Regions from separate parts of the Hathewaya histolytica genome, predicted to be linked through region 1. Evidence: a T-box and tRNA genes for the amino acid it is inferred to sense, from the RefSeq annotation. Region 1 holds a T-box; the other holds one or more tRNA genes.

Region 1 (7,986 bases):
AATTTTTCCTTCTGGATATTTTATACCACCTTTATTTCCATTTCTATTTGTAAGTGCAAGGACTATTGTTAAAGGTCCTACCCTACCAAAATACATAGTCATTGCAATTATTATTTTACCTAAATTGCTTAGTTTCGTAGTTATTCCTAAAGTAAGCCCTACGGTTCCAAAGCCAGATACAGCTTCATATAATATTTCTTCTAAAGTAAACCCTGTCTCAGTTATACATAGTGCCATAGTAACGCCTGCTATTAAAAGAAAGCTTATCATTAATATTACTATACCTTTATACACAACTTCTTTTGAAATTCTTTTATTGAATATCTCAGTATCTTCTCTACCCTTTATAACTGACAGTAAGGTAAAAATTAAAAGTGTTATAGTTGTTGTTTTTATACCACCTGCTGTTGAACCTGGTGAACCACCTATAAACATTAGTAATGTGGTTAAAAATCTCCCTGAAAGGCTCATATCAGATGTAGAAATAGAATTAAATCCAGCAGTTCTAGGAGAAACTGAAGCAAAAATTGAAGATAATATCTTTTCTTTTACTCCTTTGTTTGCAATGGTATTCGGATTATTCATTTCAAATAAAAACATTAAAATAGCTCCACCTACAATTAAAATTAAAGTAGCCCATAGTACCAACTTTGTATGAAGTGAAAATTTTTTAAGTTTCTTTCTACTATATATTTCATTCCAAACAAAAAAGCCAAGTCCACCTGTTATTATTAAAGCAGAAATTGTAAGTATTATTACAGTATTATTTGAATAATTAGTTAAACTAGTAAAGTTACCCATTAAATCAAAACCGGCATTACAAAATGCAGATATAGAATGAAATATACTATAATATATACCTTTTTTAATACCAAACCTTGGTATAAATTGAGTTGATAATATTAATGCACCTATACCTTCTATAGAAAATGTAAATAATAAAATGTATTTAGACATCTTAACTAATCCTTGCATAGAGAATGAATTCATAGCTTCCTGCATAACAAGTCTTTCTTTTAGAGTTATCTTTTTACCCAAAAGTAAAAAGATAAGAGTGGCTAAAGACATAAACCCTAGACCACCAATTTGAATTAAGCTTATTATAACTGTTTTCCCAAAGTAACTCCAATAGGTACCTGTATCTACACTTATAAGTCCGGTAACACAAGTTGCTGATGTAGAAGTAAACAGACAATCTATAAAGTTAGTCCAATTTCCTTTAGCCGAAGAAATAGGTAACATTAATAGTAATGCTCCTATAAAAATAACACTAGCAAACCCTACTGCTAGCACCTGAACTGGCTTAATTCTTTTAGGTTGTTTTAATATACTTTTTTCCATAAAACTATGCTTTATAAAATCTAAAAGATTTTATTTGTATAAATATAATATATTATACTCATACCTTATAGTAACTCTACATACTATAGCGCAAGCTAGCGCCTTATAAACTCACTCCTTTCATAAACTATATAGCTTATTTTCCTAAAAGAAAATGTAGAGAAGCTATCATAGTTATTTATATTTATTATTCCATTAATGTATAATTTTATTTTAATATATAACTTATATTCTACCACAAATTAATATTAAAAAAAACAAAAAAAAGCAGCCGTAGCTGCATTTAAATTTACTATTTAGATTCTAATTGTTTTTTTGAAACTTCTACTAATTCTGCAAAAGCTTTTGCATCATTAATAGCTATTTCTGAAAGCATTTTTCTATTTATATCTATTCCAGCTAATTTAATGCCGTTCATGAATCTTGAATAAGACATTCCGTTCATTCTTGCTGCAGCATTTATTCTAGCTATCCAAAGTTTTCTATAATCTCTTTTCTTTAACTTTCTGCCTATGAAAGCATTATTTAATGCTCTAATTACAGTTTCATTAGCTGTTCTAAATAACTTACTTCTTGAACCATAGTAACCTTTTGCAAGTTTTAATACTTTTTTATGTTTTTTACGAGCGTTTACAGCCTTTTTAACTCTTGCCATTTCACTACCTCCTTAAGTACACCTATTATAAATATGGTAATAATTTCTTCATTACTTTTTCTTGTGAATCAGAAACTAATGCAGATTTTCTTAAATTTCTTTTTGTTTTTGAAGACTTAGAAGTTAATAAATGACCTTTATAAGCCTTAGCTCTTTTTAACTTTCCAGTTCCTGTTTTCTTAAATCTCTTAGCTGCACCTCTATGAGTTTTCATTTTTGGCATAATCAATTCCTCCTTACTAAACTAGGTATTTATTTTTTAGGAGCTAAAATTAAAACCATATTTCTACCTTCTAATTTAGCAGGTTTTTCTACCACGCAAATTTCTTCAAGCTTAGAACGAAAAGTTTCTAAGATTTTTTGACCTACATGTGAATAAACCGCTTCTCTGCCCCTAAATCTAACTGTAACTTTAACTTTATCTCCATCTAGTAAAAACTTTCTAGCATTGTTAGCTTTTATTGTAATATCATGTTCTTCTATAGTTGGACTTAATCTAACTTCCTTTATGCTTATAACTTTTTGCTTTTTCTTAGCTTCTTTAATCTTTTTAGATTGTTCATAAACAAATTTGCCATAGTCCATAATCTTACATACTGGTGGGTTTGCACCCGGTGAAATTAGGACCAAGTCCTTTTCTCTATCTTCAGCTATTTTTAAAGCTTCTTTGGAGGACATTATTCCTAATTGCTCTCCATCATCAGATACAACTCTAATTTCCTTTTCATTGATTTCTTCATTTAAAAGTTGTTCCTTTTTATTTATACTAGCCACCTCCTGTGCCGTTTATAAATTTATATAAGAAAAGAGACGGCACATGCCGTCTCTTTTTATATACAAAAGTAAATACTTTGTAATCACTATATTATAACCTAACTAGCTATGCTGTTAGGTGAGAAACGACAATTCCTACTTAAATCAGCTATTAAATTTTAACAACAAGAATATTATATACCCTATTTAAAAAGTTGTCAATATATTATTGTGCTTTTATTTTAATTTCATCTTTTATCTTATTTATAAAGTCATTAACACTTATAGCCCCTAGGTCTCCCTCTTTTCTTGCTCTCACAGAAACTTTTCCTTCTTCCATTTCTTTATTTCCAAGAACAAGCATATAAGGAACCTTCTTTAATTGAGCTTCTCTAATTTTATATCCTATTTTTTCATTTCTTAGATCCAGCTCTACTCTTATTCCATTTTCCTTTAATTTCTCATATACTTCTTGTGCGTATGATTCTTGAGCATCTGTTATATTCATTATTTTAACTTGTACTGGTGCAAGCCATGTTGGGAATGCCCCTGCAAAATGTTCAATTAATATTCCTATAAATCTTTCCACACTGCCGAATATAACTCTATGAACCATTACAGGCCTATGTTTTTCTCCATCTGCTCCAACGTAAGATAAATCAAATCTTTCTGGCATTTGGAAATCTAACTGTATTGTAGCACATTGCCATGTTCTACCTAAGCAATCCTTAAGATGAATATCTATCTTAGGTCCATAGAAAGCACCATCCCCTTCATTAATTCTATAGTCTTTATCTATAGATTTTAGGGCATCTATTAAACTGTTTGTTGCAACATCCCAATCTTCATCGCTTCCCATAGAATCTTCTGGTCTTGTTGATACCTCTACAAAGTATTCAAAACCAAATACCTTATAAAACTCATCAACTAACTTCATAACACCTATTATTTCATCTCTTATTTGATCTTTAGTCATAAAAATGTGAGCATCATCTTGTGTAAAGCATCTTACTCTCATTAATCCATGAAGAGCTCCAGATAATTCATGTCTATGAACTAATCCTAATTCTGCAAGTCTTAGTGGGAATTCTTTATATGAATGTAGAGCACTCTTATATACCAAAATAGATCCCGGACAGTTCATTGGTTTAATTGCAAAGTCTTCATTATCTATTTTTGTAAAATACATATTGTCCTTGTAATGATCCCAATGCCCAGATTTATGCCACAAAGCTTCATTTAATATGATCGGTGTTTTTATTTCTTGGTAACCAGCCTTAGTGTGCATTTCTCTCCAATATTCTTCTAGAGAGTTTCTTAATACCATTCCCTTTGGATAGAAAAATGGGAATCCTGGTCCCTCTTCTAATAATCCAAATAGTTCTAACTCTTTACCTAACTTTCTATGATCTCTCTTTTTAGCCTCTTCTAATAAGTTTAAGTAGTCCTCTAATTCGCTCTTTTTAGTAAATGCAGTACCATATATTCTTTGGAGCATCTTATTATGTTCATCACCTCTCCAATATGCACCTGCAATGGAAAGCAATTTTACTGCTTTAACAATTTTAGTACTTGGCACATGAGGTCCTGCACACAAGTCTGTAAATTCTCCTTGAGTATAGAATGAAAGAACTTCATCTTCCGGAAGATCTTCTATTAATTCAACCTTATAATCTTCACCTTTTTCCTTCATTAATTTTAAAGCTTCATCTCTTGATAGAACGAATTTTTGTAATTCTAAATTCTCTTTAACTATGTTGCCCATTTCTTTTTCTATCTTTTCTAAAATTTCTGGAGTAAATGAGAATGGAGCGTCAAAGTCATAATAGAATCCATTATCTATAGCCGGTCCTATAGCAAGCTTAACTTCTGGATAAAGTCTTTTTACTGCCTGTGCTAAAATATGAGCTGCTGTATGTCTTAAAGTTTTTTGTCCTTCTGCATCTTGGAATGTTAATATTTCTAAAGCACAATCTTCATTTACTTCTGTCATTAATTCTGCCTTTTCTCCATTTATAAGGGCACCTAATGATTTTTTATATAATGCAGGGCTTATCTTCATTGCTATTTCACTTACTTTTGTACCTTTTTCACATTCAATTACCTTTCCATCTTTAAGTGTAACTTTAACCATATATTCTCCTCCTTAATTATCATTTCAAATTTAATGTTTATCATTTAATATTAATTATTAATTGTAAAATTATAAATAAAAAAACTCCTCCCAAAAATGGGACGAGTTAATCGCGATTCCACCCAAATTGATAGAATAAATTCTATCCACTCATAGCCCTTTAACGCTGGTAGCGTAAATATCTACTAAATTTCAATATTATACTCGGAGGTGGTTTTCAACAACTCTTATTCAGAAAGACTTTCAGCCAATGATCCTTCTTCTCTGAGAATAGAATTTTGTTTACTCTTCCTCGTCAGTGTATTTAAATTATTATATTTTTTCTTAATAAGAATTTTATTATAATTAAATACCTTTGTCAAGTATATATTATAACTTCATGCCATACTTATTTTTATTACAAAAAGAACATCCTCTACAAAATGCAACCCTCTCTAAAAAAACATCTTTAATAGTATTAATAAACTCCGTACATATACAATCTTCTCCGGAATGAATAACTATCCTTTTGGGTACATTTGTAATAAGTCCACTTATGATTATATCTTCCACACTAATACTTTCGTTAAATTTAGTATCCTCAAGTCCTTTTAAAATTTCATCTAAAATATCTTCTCCTCTTTTATTCTTTAAGGAGTATTTTCCACCTTCTTTAACTATTATATTAACTTCATCTATTTTACTTTCTTGTATATCGACAAAATACTTTAATAACCTTATAAATTCCTTATACTCTTTTTCACTTATATATTTTTGAATTATAGAATCTGCTAAGAAAGTCAAATCTTCTTTAATTTCTTTTTTTCTAAACCTCAAAAAACCATCTATATTTAAAATTTCATTCTCTTTTATACATTCTAAAATCTTTCTTATTATATCATTTTTTTTATTTATATACTGTATATCATTCTCCTGTAAAAGTAATTTTTGGGAACTTAATATTTTTTCTGTTTTATTTATAAGAAAATTAGTTTCGGAATTTTTTAAGAAAAAATATCTATCCCTAATATAATTCTCTAATTCACTTATACAAAATTCTGATACTATTATAGTGTACAATGACATACTTATATACATACATAAATTATTTCTCACACTTGAACTATTGTTTTCATCATCGCAATATATCTTGACAAAATGATCATTTTTAGACATCTCTTCACTTATACCTAAATGAATATCTTTTACTTTAAAATAATTTTTTATAAGACTTATTTCTTCTATAAAATCCATATGCTTTTCATCATATACTACTGTCAATATTAGCACTTCACCTCACTCCTTCAGATTTATTATGTGTGTTTTCTTAATGTATATTCAAAATTATATCCTCATTTATCGACAATTTATCCGCATAACCTTTATGGTATAATTGACTTATAAGGAGTGATTTATATTGAATTGTGTTTTTGTAGATAATAGAATCTTTCCAGAGGAATTAGAAAAATTAGAAACTTTAAATAAAAATATATTAAAAGTTCCTGAATTAGATATCCTATATCCCTCAATTAAAGGGCATCCAGATATACTTATTAATATTATAGATAATAAAAGTATTTTAGTTCATAAAGATATTCAAATGGATTTTATACAATTATTAGAAAGTAAAAATTTAAAAGTACTATATACAGAAAACTCTTTAGAAGCTACTTACCCTAAAGATATAATCATAAATGCACTATCTACAGAAGAATTTTTTATACATAATCTTAATTTTACTGATAAAACTCTCCTTAAAAAAAATATGCATAAAAAATTAATTTCTGTTAATCAGGGATATACAAAATGTTCTACTGCTTTAGTAAACAAAAATTCTATTATAACAAGTGACGTAACTATCGCTAAAAATTTAAAAGAAAATAATTTTAATGTGCTTTTGATACCACCAGGTGATATTATATTAGAAGGATTGAATTATGGGTTTATAGGTGGTACTTGTGGACTAGTAGAAGATAATGTATTAGCCTTTTATGGAGATTTAAATTATTACGCTTATGGAAGGGAAGTTTTAAAATTTTTAAAGGAATGTAAAGTAGAACCTCTATTCTTAAGAAAGAGCAAATTAATAGATAGAGGAAGTATTCTTTCAATATAAGTGAGAGATATTTAATGTATTTATCTATAAAAAAAGAGTTAGTAAATAAATTACTAACTCTTAGTTGGAGGCGCCACCCAGATTTGAACTGGGGATAAAGGTTTTGCAGACCTTTGCCTTACCACTTGGCCATAGCGCCATACTTATTAAGTAGATTTAATAATATTATATGTAATTAACTAAGTATTGTTACCCTTTATTTTAATAATTAAATATAATAAAAAAGTATAGGTTTTTATAAAATTATTCTTCATAATTTTTTTACCTATACTCTTTTTTTTTATAATTAACTTTTACAACTTCCCTAAAATTTCTTTTATATTACTAGGAGTAAATGTATAATTTTTACCACAAAATTGACATTTTATTTCTTCATTCTTTTCATCTTTAACTATCTCTTCTAGTTCGCCTTTACCTATACTTATTAAGGCTCTTTCAACCTTATCCCTGCTACAGTCACAAGTATACTTAGGTTCTATACTATCTAATATTTTAAGATCCATATCTTCAAATATATATTCTAATATTTCTTCTATACCTTTACCTGAAGCTATCATCTCAGTAACTGATGGTACTTCTTGTAGTCTATACATTAAAATATCAGCTAACATTTCATCAGCACCTGGCATCATTTGAATTATAAAACCACCAGCTGCCTTTATAGTCAGATCCTTTTCTACTAAAACACCTAAAGCTACAGCTGAAGGAGTTTGCTCTGAAACTGTAAAATAATAAGCTAAATCCTCACCTATTTCTCCTGTATATATCGGCACTCTACCCACATATGGTTCTTTAAGTCCCATATCTCTTATAACTATCAATTCACCATCTAATCCTATAGCCCCACCTACATCTAATTTTCCCTTAGAATTTTGTGGTAAATCTATAAGTGGATTTCCTATATATCCTTTTACGCCACCATTAGCATAAGCCGTAACTAGAACTCCTTTTGCACCACCACCGCCATCTATTTTTAAAGTTATTTTATCCTTATCTGATTTTTGCATT
Region 2 (7,986 bases), 240 kb from region 1:
AAAATTGCAGGAGTAAAAGAATTAAAAGGAATAGAATACACGCCCATATATGACAGAATAGAAGCGGGAACTTTTATGATAGCGGCTGCTATTACGAATAGTTTAATTAACATAAAAGGTATAAAGGAAGAACATTTAAAACCCGTAATAGCGAAGCTTAGGGAAATGGGAGTGGATATTTTAATTAAAGGGGATACTATGAAAGTGGATGGTAGGAGAATTCTTACACCTACGAATATTAAGACTATGCCATACCCTGGATTCCCTACAGATATGCAATCTCAAATAACTTCATTATTAAGTGTAATTAGAGGAACCAGTGTTATAACAGAAACAATTTTTGAAAATAGATTTATGCATGCAGCTGAACTAAGTAGGATGGGTGCTAATATAAAGATAGATGGAAGAAGTGCTATAATACAAGGGGTAGATAAATTAACAGGTGCGGAAGTAAAGGCTACAGATCTCAGAGCTGGTGCAGCAATGATATTAGCAGGTCTTATAGCAGAGGGTGAGACTAAGATATCGGATGTCTATCATATAGATAGAGGTTATGTAGATATAGAAAAAAGATTTAAGGAGTTAGGCGCAGATATTAAAAGAATAAAAGAATAAAATTAAACTTTTACCTAAAAGAAACTTATTTATAAAATTTTCTTTTAGGTTTTTTTATATATTATTATTTGAACTTGAAATAATTAGGAATAAATAAAATATTCTATAATAAAATATTCTATATAACATATAATTTTTCACAAGAGGTGATAAAATGAGAAAGGTAATTGTATCCTTTAAATTAAAAGATATATTAGTAGGATTTATTATATTTAATTTATTTATAATAATACTTTCAGTAACCATAATGGGTAAAAATAAGGGAAATGATAGTAAAGTAGTTCAGAAAAATGAGAGTGTTCCTAAGGTTGAAAGCAAAAGTACCAATTCAAAAGATGAGAAAAATGAAAAGAAAGAAATATTAAAAAATAAAATAGATTCCAAAGTTAATATATATTTATCAAAGGATAAAAAGGTGGTTCAGTTAGATATTGAAGATTATATTATTGGGGTAGTTTCGGCGGAAATGCCAGCTAATTTTGGGGAAGAGGCTTTAAAAGCACAAGCAGTTGCAGCGAGAACATATACGGTAGCACATTTAAAAAGCATATTTAAAGGAGGGTGTAATCTTAACCAAAATGCTGACCTTTGTGATACTGTTCACTGTCAGGCATACATAAATAAAGAAAAAAGGCTAAATTCTTGGCCTAAATCTCAAAGACTTGAGTTATATAAAAAAGTTGAACAAGCGGTAAAAGACACAAAGGGGGAAGTGCTAAGTTATAACGATGAGTTAGTTATGAATCCATATTATTTTGCCGTGAGTAGCGGAAATACAGAAAACTCAGAGGATGTATTTGCAAAGGGTGCCCCGTATTTGAAAAGTGTTGAAAGTCCAGGAGAAGAAATAGCACCTAAATTTAAGAAGGAGTTTAGTTTTTCAAAAAATGAATTTATAAATTCAATGAAAACAAAGTTTCCTAATTTAAAAATAGACAGTAATAATATTGAACAAAATATACAAATTATTAGTAGGAGTAATGCCGGAAGTATATCACAAATTAAAATAGGAAATACAGTTACTACAGGAAAAGTTGTAAGAAGTATAATGGGACTTACTTCTTCGAATTTTAAAGTAAGTTTTCAAGGAAATCATATTAAATTTTCTTGCAAAGGGTATGGACATGGTGTTGGTATGAGTCAATGGGGAGCAAGTGTCATGGCAAAAGAGGGTAAAAAATATAATGAGATATTAAACCATTATTATAGTGGTACTAGTATAACAAAGTTAAAATATAAATAGTAAACTATTTAAGATCCTAAAAGTTTTTATTGGTAAAGCCTTATAGCTATCAATAAACTTTTAGGATATTTTTTTGACCAAATAACATATTGTCACATTATGTCTAATAATAAATATAAATATATATAAATATTTTTATTCTAAACATGTATTATTTACGTTTTAATGGACAAAATTACTAACAGGAGGTGCTTATTAATGGATAATAAAGCAAATAATACTCATGATTCACAAAGAAGCTTTGGAAAATTTCTAAAGAAAGAGAGTTTTTACGTAATTCTATTTGTTTCCTTATGTATAGTTGCTGCAATTGCAGCTATAACAATTAATTCAAGGAAAGTTGCAACAAACAAGAAAGAGGCTACTAAGAATATAGTTAGTAAAGATACTAAAACAAAAAGTGATAAACCGGATAATGCACTGTTAGTAGAAAGAGAAAAAAATAAAGTAGCTCAAAATAATAAAGAAAAACCTGATGTTAAGGTTTATAAAAGTGGTAAGAAGTTAAACTCAAAAGGCAATACTGCATCAGTATCCAACAATGTGGATATGAAGTTTACAAAGCCTGTAGAGGGTAAAGTACTACAAGAATATTCTGAAGTTCCAGTATTATCACAAGAATTTAGTGACGAGAAGACTAAAACATATAAAACAAATCTTGGTGTAAATATAGCAGCTAAGATTGGAACTTCTGTAAAAGTTGCGGCAAATGGAGTTATTGAAACTATAGGAGATAATCCAAAAGGAAATGGATATATGGTTGTAGTTGATCATAAAAACGGATTCAAAACAATCTATTCTAACTTAGATGGAAAACTTTCTGTTAAAAAAGGTGACAAAGTAAAACAAGGACAAGAAATAGGAAAAGTAGGAAATACTACATTAAGAGCTTCTAAAAGTGATGATAAGAAAGAAGCAGGACATTTACATTTTGCTATGTTACAAGGAAATGGCAATTTTAAAGATTTAGACTATGAAAATAAGTATATAAACCCAGCTAAATTTATAAAATAGTCTTTCAAATAAAATAGCCGCTTTTTTGCAAAGTGGCTATTTTATAATATTAAAGTTATTTTAAGGAGGTATTATTGTTGAAGGATTATATAGAGGAAAGAGTTTTAGAAGTTGCTAAATATATAATAGAATCGAAATCAACTATAAGAAAAACTGCAAAAGTATTTGGAGTAAGTAAAAGTACTATACACAAAGATATGACTGAAAGATTACCTAAAATTAATCCTCAAATTGCAGACGAAGCTAAGTATATTTTAGAAGTGAATAAGTCAGAGAGACATATACGTGGTGGAAAGGCGACTCAATTAAAGTATAAAAGTATTAGCTAAATCCCTATTTCATATGCAAAACTGTTATGGTATAATAATTTATCCAAAGTTTATAAAAAATTTATAAAAAGTTTATAAAGATATGATATTATTTTAAATATATTATATAAATTCACTTTTTAGAAAAAAATAAAATAAAAGATAAAAAAAATATCTTTATAAAGAGGAATTTTGATTATTCATATAGAAATATTAACTGTTAAAACTAATATACCAAAGAGCAGGAGTGAAAACTATGTTTTTTTTTGGAATGGGAACTGATATGGGCATAGATTTAGGTACGGCTACAGTTTTAGTCTACATAAAGGGAAAAGGTGTAATTTTAAAAGAGCCTTCAGTGGTTGCAATTGACAAAACAAATGATAGGGTACTAGCAGTTGGTGAAGAAGCTAGACAGATGATTGGTAGAACACCAGGGAATATAGTAGCTATAAGACCATTAAAAGATGGAGTTATATCTGACTACGATATGACAGAAAAGATGCTTAAGCATTTTATACGTAAAGCTTGTGGTAGAAAAAAATCATCATCTCCAAGGGTCGCAGTTTGTGTTCCTTGTGAAGCTACAGAAGTAGAAAGAAGAGCTGTTAAGGATGCTGCAAGGATGGCAGGAGCTAAAATGATTGAACTTATTGAAGAACCTGTTGCAGCAGCTATAGGAGCAGGACTTGATATATCTAAAGCTAGTGGTAATATGGTTATAGATATTGGAGGAGGAACAACTGATATTGCTGTTATTTCTTTAGGTGGTATGGTTGTTAGACAATCTATCAAGGTTGCAGGTGATGAGTTTGATGAGGCTATAATTAAGTACATAAGAAAGACGCACAAGCTTATGATTGGAGAAAGAACTGCTGAAGACTTAAAAGTTAATATTGGTTGTGCATATGAAGTAGAGGAAAAAAAGATGGAGATAAGAGGTAGGGACTTGATAACTGGTTTACCTAAAAATATTGAAGTAACTTCCAGCGAAATGAGAGAAGCTCTAAGTGAGGCAGTTTCAGCTATAGCTGAATGTGCTCATTCAGTGCTTGAAAAAACACCACCAGAATTGGCTTCAGATATAGCTGATAAAGGTATTGTAATGACTGGCGGCGGAGCTTTATTAAATGGTTTAGATAAATTGGTACAAGAACATACCAAAGTTCCAGTTTATGTAGCAGAAGAAAGTGTATCTTGTGTTGCTTTAGGAACTGGTAAGTATTTAGATTATTTAGGAAAATCTTAAAGTCATAAATAAAAAAATACAAGCTATGTTAAGCTTGTATTTTTTTATTTGCTTGTAAACTATATAAATAATAGGAATGGATTAATGCATCGCATAAAAAAATAGCCATATTATATATGAAGTTTAGGCGTATATTTCTCGCAGAAAATAATTGATTTTTTTCACTAACATCAACTATGCCGACAATAGATGCAGTACCTACTTCGGGAAGTGATTTCCCAACGCCTTTTCCAGGATAAATTGGATGGTTTCTAATAGCAATACTTCCTATATATTGTTCTTCTCCAAGACATGCATCTATACCTATAATTTTTTTATTGGGATAAGCTTTTTTTAATTCTTCTAATCTATTTTTTATGTTTAAGGCATGAATAGGATTATTTAGAGTTCCGAAGACTGGTAAGGGAAACTTTTTTTGTTTTAGTAAGCTTCCAACTATAGGACCAAAAGAATCACCAATGCATTTATCTGTTCCTATACATATTAACATTGTATCCTCGTCTATATATTTTAATATTGAATTTGCGATTTTATAGTATCCTAAAGGTTCTTTATAGTTTATGTATTCTTTACACAATATGCATACCCCCAGCTAATAAAAATTAAATTATACTATATATAAATATAGGAAAATGTATGAATATATACTAAACAAAATGAATTTTGAATAAAATTATATGTATATTAGAGATAAAATGAGTAATAATAAGAAATAAGAATATAATTCTAAAATATGAAGTTAATTATATTTGAAATAATGTTAATAAAAATGTATACTAATCCTTGTCGGAAAACACGACAAAATGCTTTTAAATTGGATGAGTTCCCGAGTGGCCAAAGGGGGCAGACTGTAAATCTGTTGCGTCTCGCTTCGATGGTTCGAATCCATCCTCATCCACCAATTTAAATTAAAATTATATATGCTGGCATGGCTCAATTGGTAGAGCAGCTGACTTGTAATCAGCAGGTTGTAGGTTCAAGTCCTATTGCCAGCTCCATATATTCGGATGAGTTCCCGAGTGGCCAAAGGGGGCAGACTGTAAATCTGTTGCGTCTCGCTTCGATGGTTCGAATCCATCCTCATCCACCATTTTAATTTAAAATTAAATAGCTTTTAACATTACATGGTAATATATTATTTTATTAAAGCTAATATGTTTAAATGTATGTTGATAATAGAATACTTGGATGAGTTCCCGAGTGGCCAAAGGGGGCAGACTGTAAATCTGTTGCGTTTCGCTTCGATGGTTCGAATCCATCTTCATCCACCAAAAGGACATACGTTGTATGTCCTTTTACTTTTATATACTATATTTGTAGTAGTGAAAATTAAGTATAAATTTAAATTATTAGATAGATTTATGAATATAAATTCTTATTGACATTTTTTTAATTCCATGATAACATTTAATTAAAATCGAATATGATGCTCTTATCAAGAGAGGTGGAGGGAAAGGGCCCTATGAAACCCGGCAACCGATGCTTAAAAGCATTATGGTGCCAATTCCTGCAGAATATTCTGCAAGATAAGAGGTGTGTACATGTAAATGCTACCTCTTCTTTATTTTGGAAGAGGTTTTTTTATTATAAAATAATGGCTAAATTTTATTAGGAGGATTAAAAATGAGAAGACTATTTACGTCAGAATCAGTTACTGAAGGGCATCCAGATAAAATATGTGACCAAATTTCAGATGCTATTTTGGATGAAATATTATCTAAAGATCCACAAGGAAGGGTAGCTTGTGAGACAGTTGTAACTACAGGTATGGTAATGGTTGTAGGAGAAGTAAGTACTAATTGTTATGTTGATATACCTAAAGTTGTTAGAAATACAATTAAAGATATAGGATATACAAGAGCTAAGTTTGGATTTGATGCAGATACATGTTCTGTTATAACATCTATAGATGAACAATCTTCTGATATAGCTATGGGTGTAGATGAGGCACTAGAAGCTAGAGAAGGAGAAAAGTCTGCTATAGAAGATATAGGTGCTGGAGATCAAGGTATGATGTTTGGATACGCTTCTAATGAAACAGAAGAGTATATGCCATTACCTATTTCTCTTGCTCACAAATTATCTTTAAGATTATCACAAGTTAGAAAAGAAGGTATTTTAGATTATTTAAGACCAGATGGTAAAACACAAGTCACTGTAGAATATGGCGAAAATGGTCCTGTTAGAATAGATACAATAGTTATTTCTACTCAACATGCTCCAGAAATAACTCATGAGCAAATACAAAAGGACTTAATAGAAAATGTAATAAAGGTTGTAGTACCACAAGAATTATTGGATTCTACTACAAAATATTTTATAAATCCTACAGGAAGATTTGTAATTGGAGGTCCGCAAGGGGATTCTGGATTAACTGGAAGAAAGATAATAGTAGACACTTATGGTGGAGCTGGAAGACATGGTGGTGGTGCATTCTCAGGAAAGGATGCTACAAAAGTTGATAGATCAGCTGCATACGCTGCAAGATGGGTAGCTAAGAATTTAGTTGCAGCAGGAGTAGCAGATAAGATGGAAATTCAATTAGCATATGCCATTGGAGTTGCTAAACCAGTATCTATAAGTGTAGAGACATTTGGAACTGGTAAAATTGAGAACGATAAAATTGTAGAAATAGTAAATAAAGTTTTCGATTTAAGACCAGCTGCTATTATAAAAGAACTAGATTTAAGAAGACCTATATACAGACAAACAGCGGCGTACGGACATTTTGGAAGAACAGATGTAGACCTTCCATGGGAACACTTAGATAAGGTTGATGAAATAAAGAAATATATTTAGTTATATTAAGTTAAAGAAATTAAACACGGACATACTTTAAGTGTATCCGTGTTTTTTATTTTATATTATTGAAGATTTCTTTTATATGTTATAATTTAAGTGTTTAAAAAATAATGGGAGAGATTCTATGTTAGAAATGATAGGTATAGTACAAAGTATAATATTCAAAAATGAGGAAAATGGGTATACTGTAGCCAAAATAAAGGAACTAAAAAATAGTAAAGATGAAATAACTATAGTAGGAACAATTCCTTTTCTGGTAGAAGGACAAAATTTAAAAATTAAAGGGGAGTGGTCTTCCCATCCTACCTTTGGGAAACAGTTAAAAGTGTTATCTTGTGAGGAGATAGTACCAAAGACTCTTATAGGCATAGAAAAATATCTATCTTCAGGAATAATATCTGGTATAGGACCTGTCACAGCAAGAAAGATTATAGATCATTTTAAAGAAGAAACTTTAGATATTTTAGATAATGATATAGATAGGTTAAAAGAAATCGAGGGTATAGGTGAAAAAAAGATAAAACTTATATATGAATCTTATTCAAGGCAGAGGGAAGTAAGAAATATAATGATATTTCTTCAACCCTATGGTATAACTGCTAATCAATGTGTGAAAATATATAATAAGTATGGTACTAATGCTATAGAAATTTTAAAACAAAATCCATATAAAATGGTAGAGGATATATCGGGTATGGGCTTTAAAACAGCAGATAAAATAGCCTTAAATTTGGGCCTTGATAAAAATTCCTCAT

The links. The T-box of region 1 lies ahead of thrS (threonine--tRNA ligase). A T-box ahead of a tRNA ligase gene usually reads a tRNA of that ligase, here a tRNA-Thr.
Region 2: it has a tRNA-Thr gene. The T-box ahead of thrS (threonine--tRNA ligase) is inferred to sense a tRNA for this amino acid. The anticodon was not compared.

The regions. Positions count from the first base shown of each region.
Region 1 is NZ_LR590481.1:2,000,504-2,008,489, forward strand. It holds gene FGL08_RS09715 (TrkH family potassium uptake protein) at 1-1,341, opposite strand, end outside; gene rplT (50S ribosomal protein L20) at 1,634-1,996, opposite strand; gene rpmI (50S ribosomal protein L35) at 2,022-2,219, opposite strand; gene infC (translation initiation factor IF-3) at 2,249-2,761, opposite strand; gene thrS (threonine--tRNA ligase) at 2,976-4,883, opposite strand; T-box leader at 4,978-5,191, opposite strand; gene ytxC (putative sporulation protein YtxC) at 5,253-6,152, opposite strand; gene FGL08_RS09745 (DUF6873 family GME fold protein) at 6,280-6,978, shown strand; tRNA gene FGL08_RS09750 (tRNA-Cys) at 7,044-7,117, opposite strand; gene hslO (Hsp33 family molecular chaperone HslO) at 7,272-7,986, opposite strand, start outside.
Region 2 is NZ_LR590481.1:2,244,199-2,252,184, reverse strand. It holds gene murA (UDP-N-acetylglucosamine 1-carboxyvinyltransferase) at 1-615, shown strand, start outside; gene spoIID (stage II sporulation protein D) at 770-1,858, shown strand; gene FGL08_RS10810 (M23 family metallopeptidase) at 2,057-2,872, shown strand; gene spoIIID (sporulation transcriptional regulator SpoIIID) at 2,950-3,201, shown strand; gene FGL08_RS10800 (rod shape-determining protein) at 3,437-4,429, shown strand; gene yyaC (spore protease YyaC) at 4,458-5,006, opposite strand; tRNA gene FGL08_RS10790 (tRNA-Tyr) at 5,246-5,330, shown strand; tRNA gene FGL08_RS10785 (tRNA-Thr) at 5,352-5,427, shown strand; tRNA gene FGL08_RS10780 (tRNA-Tyr) at 5,435-5,519, shown strand; tRNA gene FGL08_RS10775 (tRNA-Tyr) at 5,616-5,700, shown strand; SAM riboswitch class I at 5,859-5,962, shown strand; gene metK (methionine adenosyltransferase) at 6,053-7,228, shown strand; gene recD2 (SF1B family DNA helicase RecD2) at 7,356-7,986, shown strand, end outside.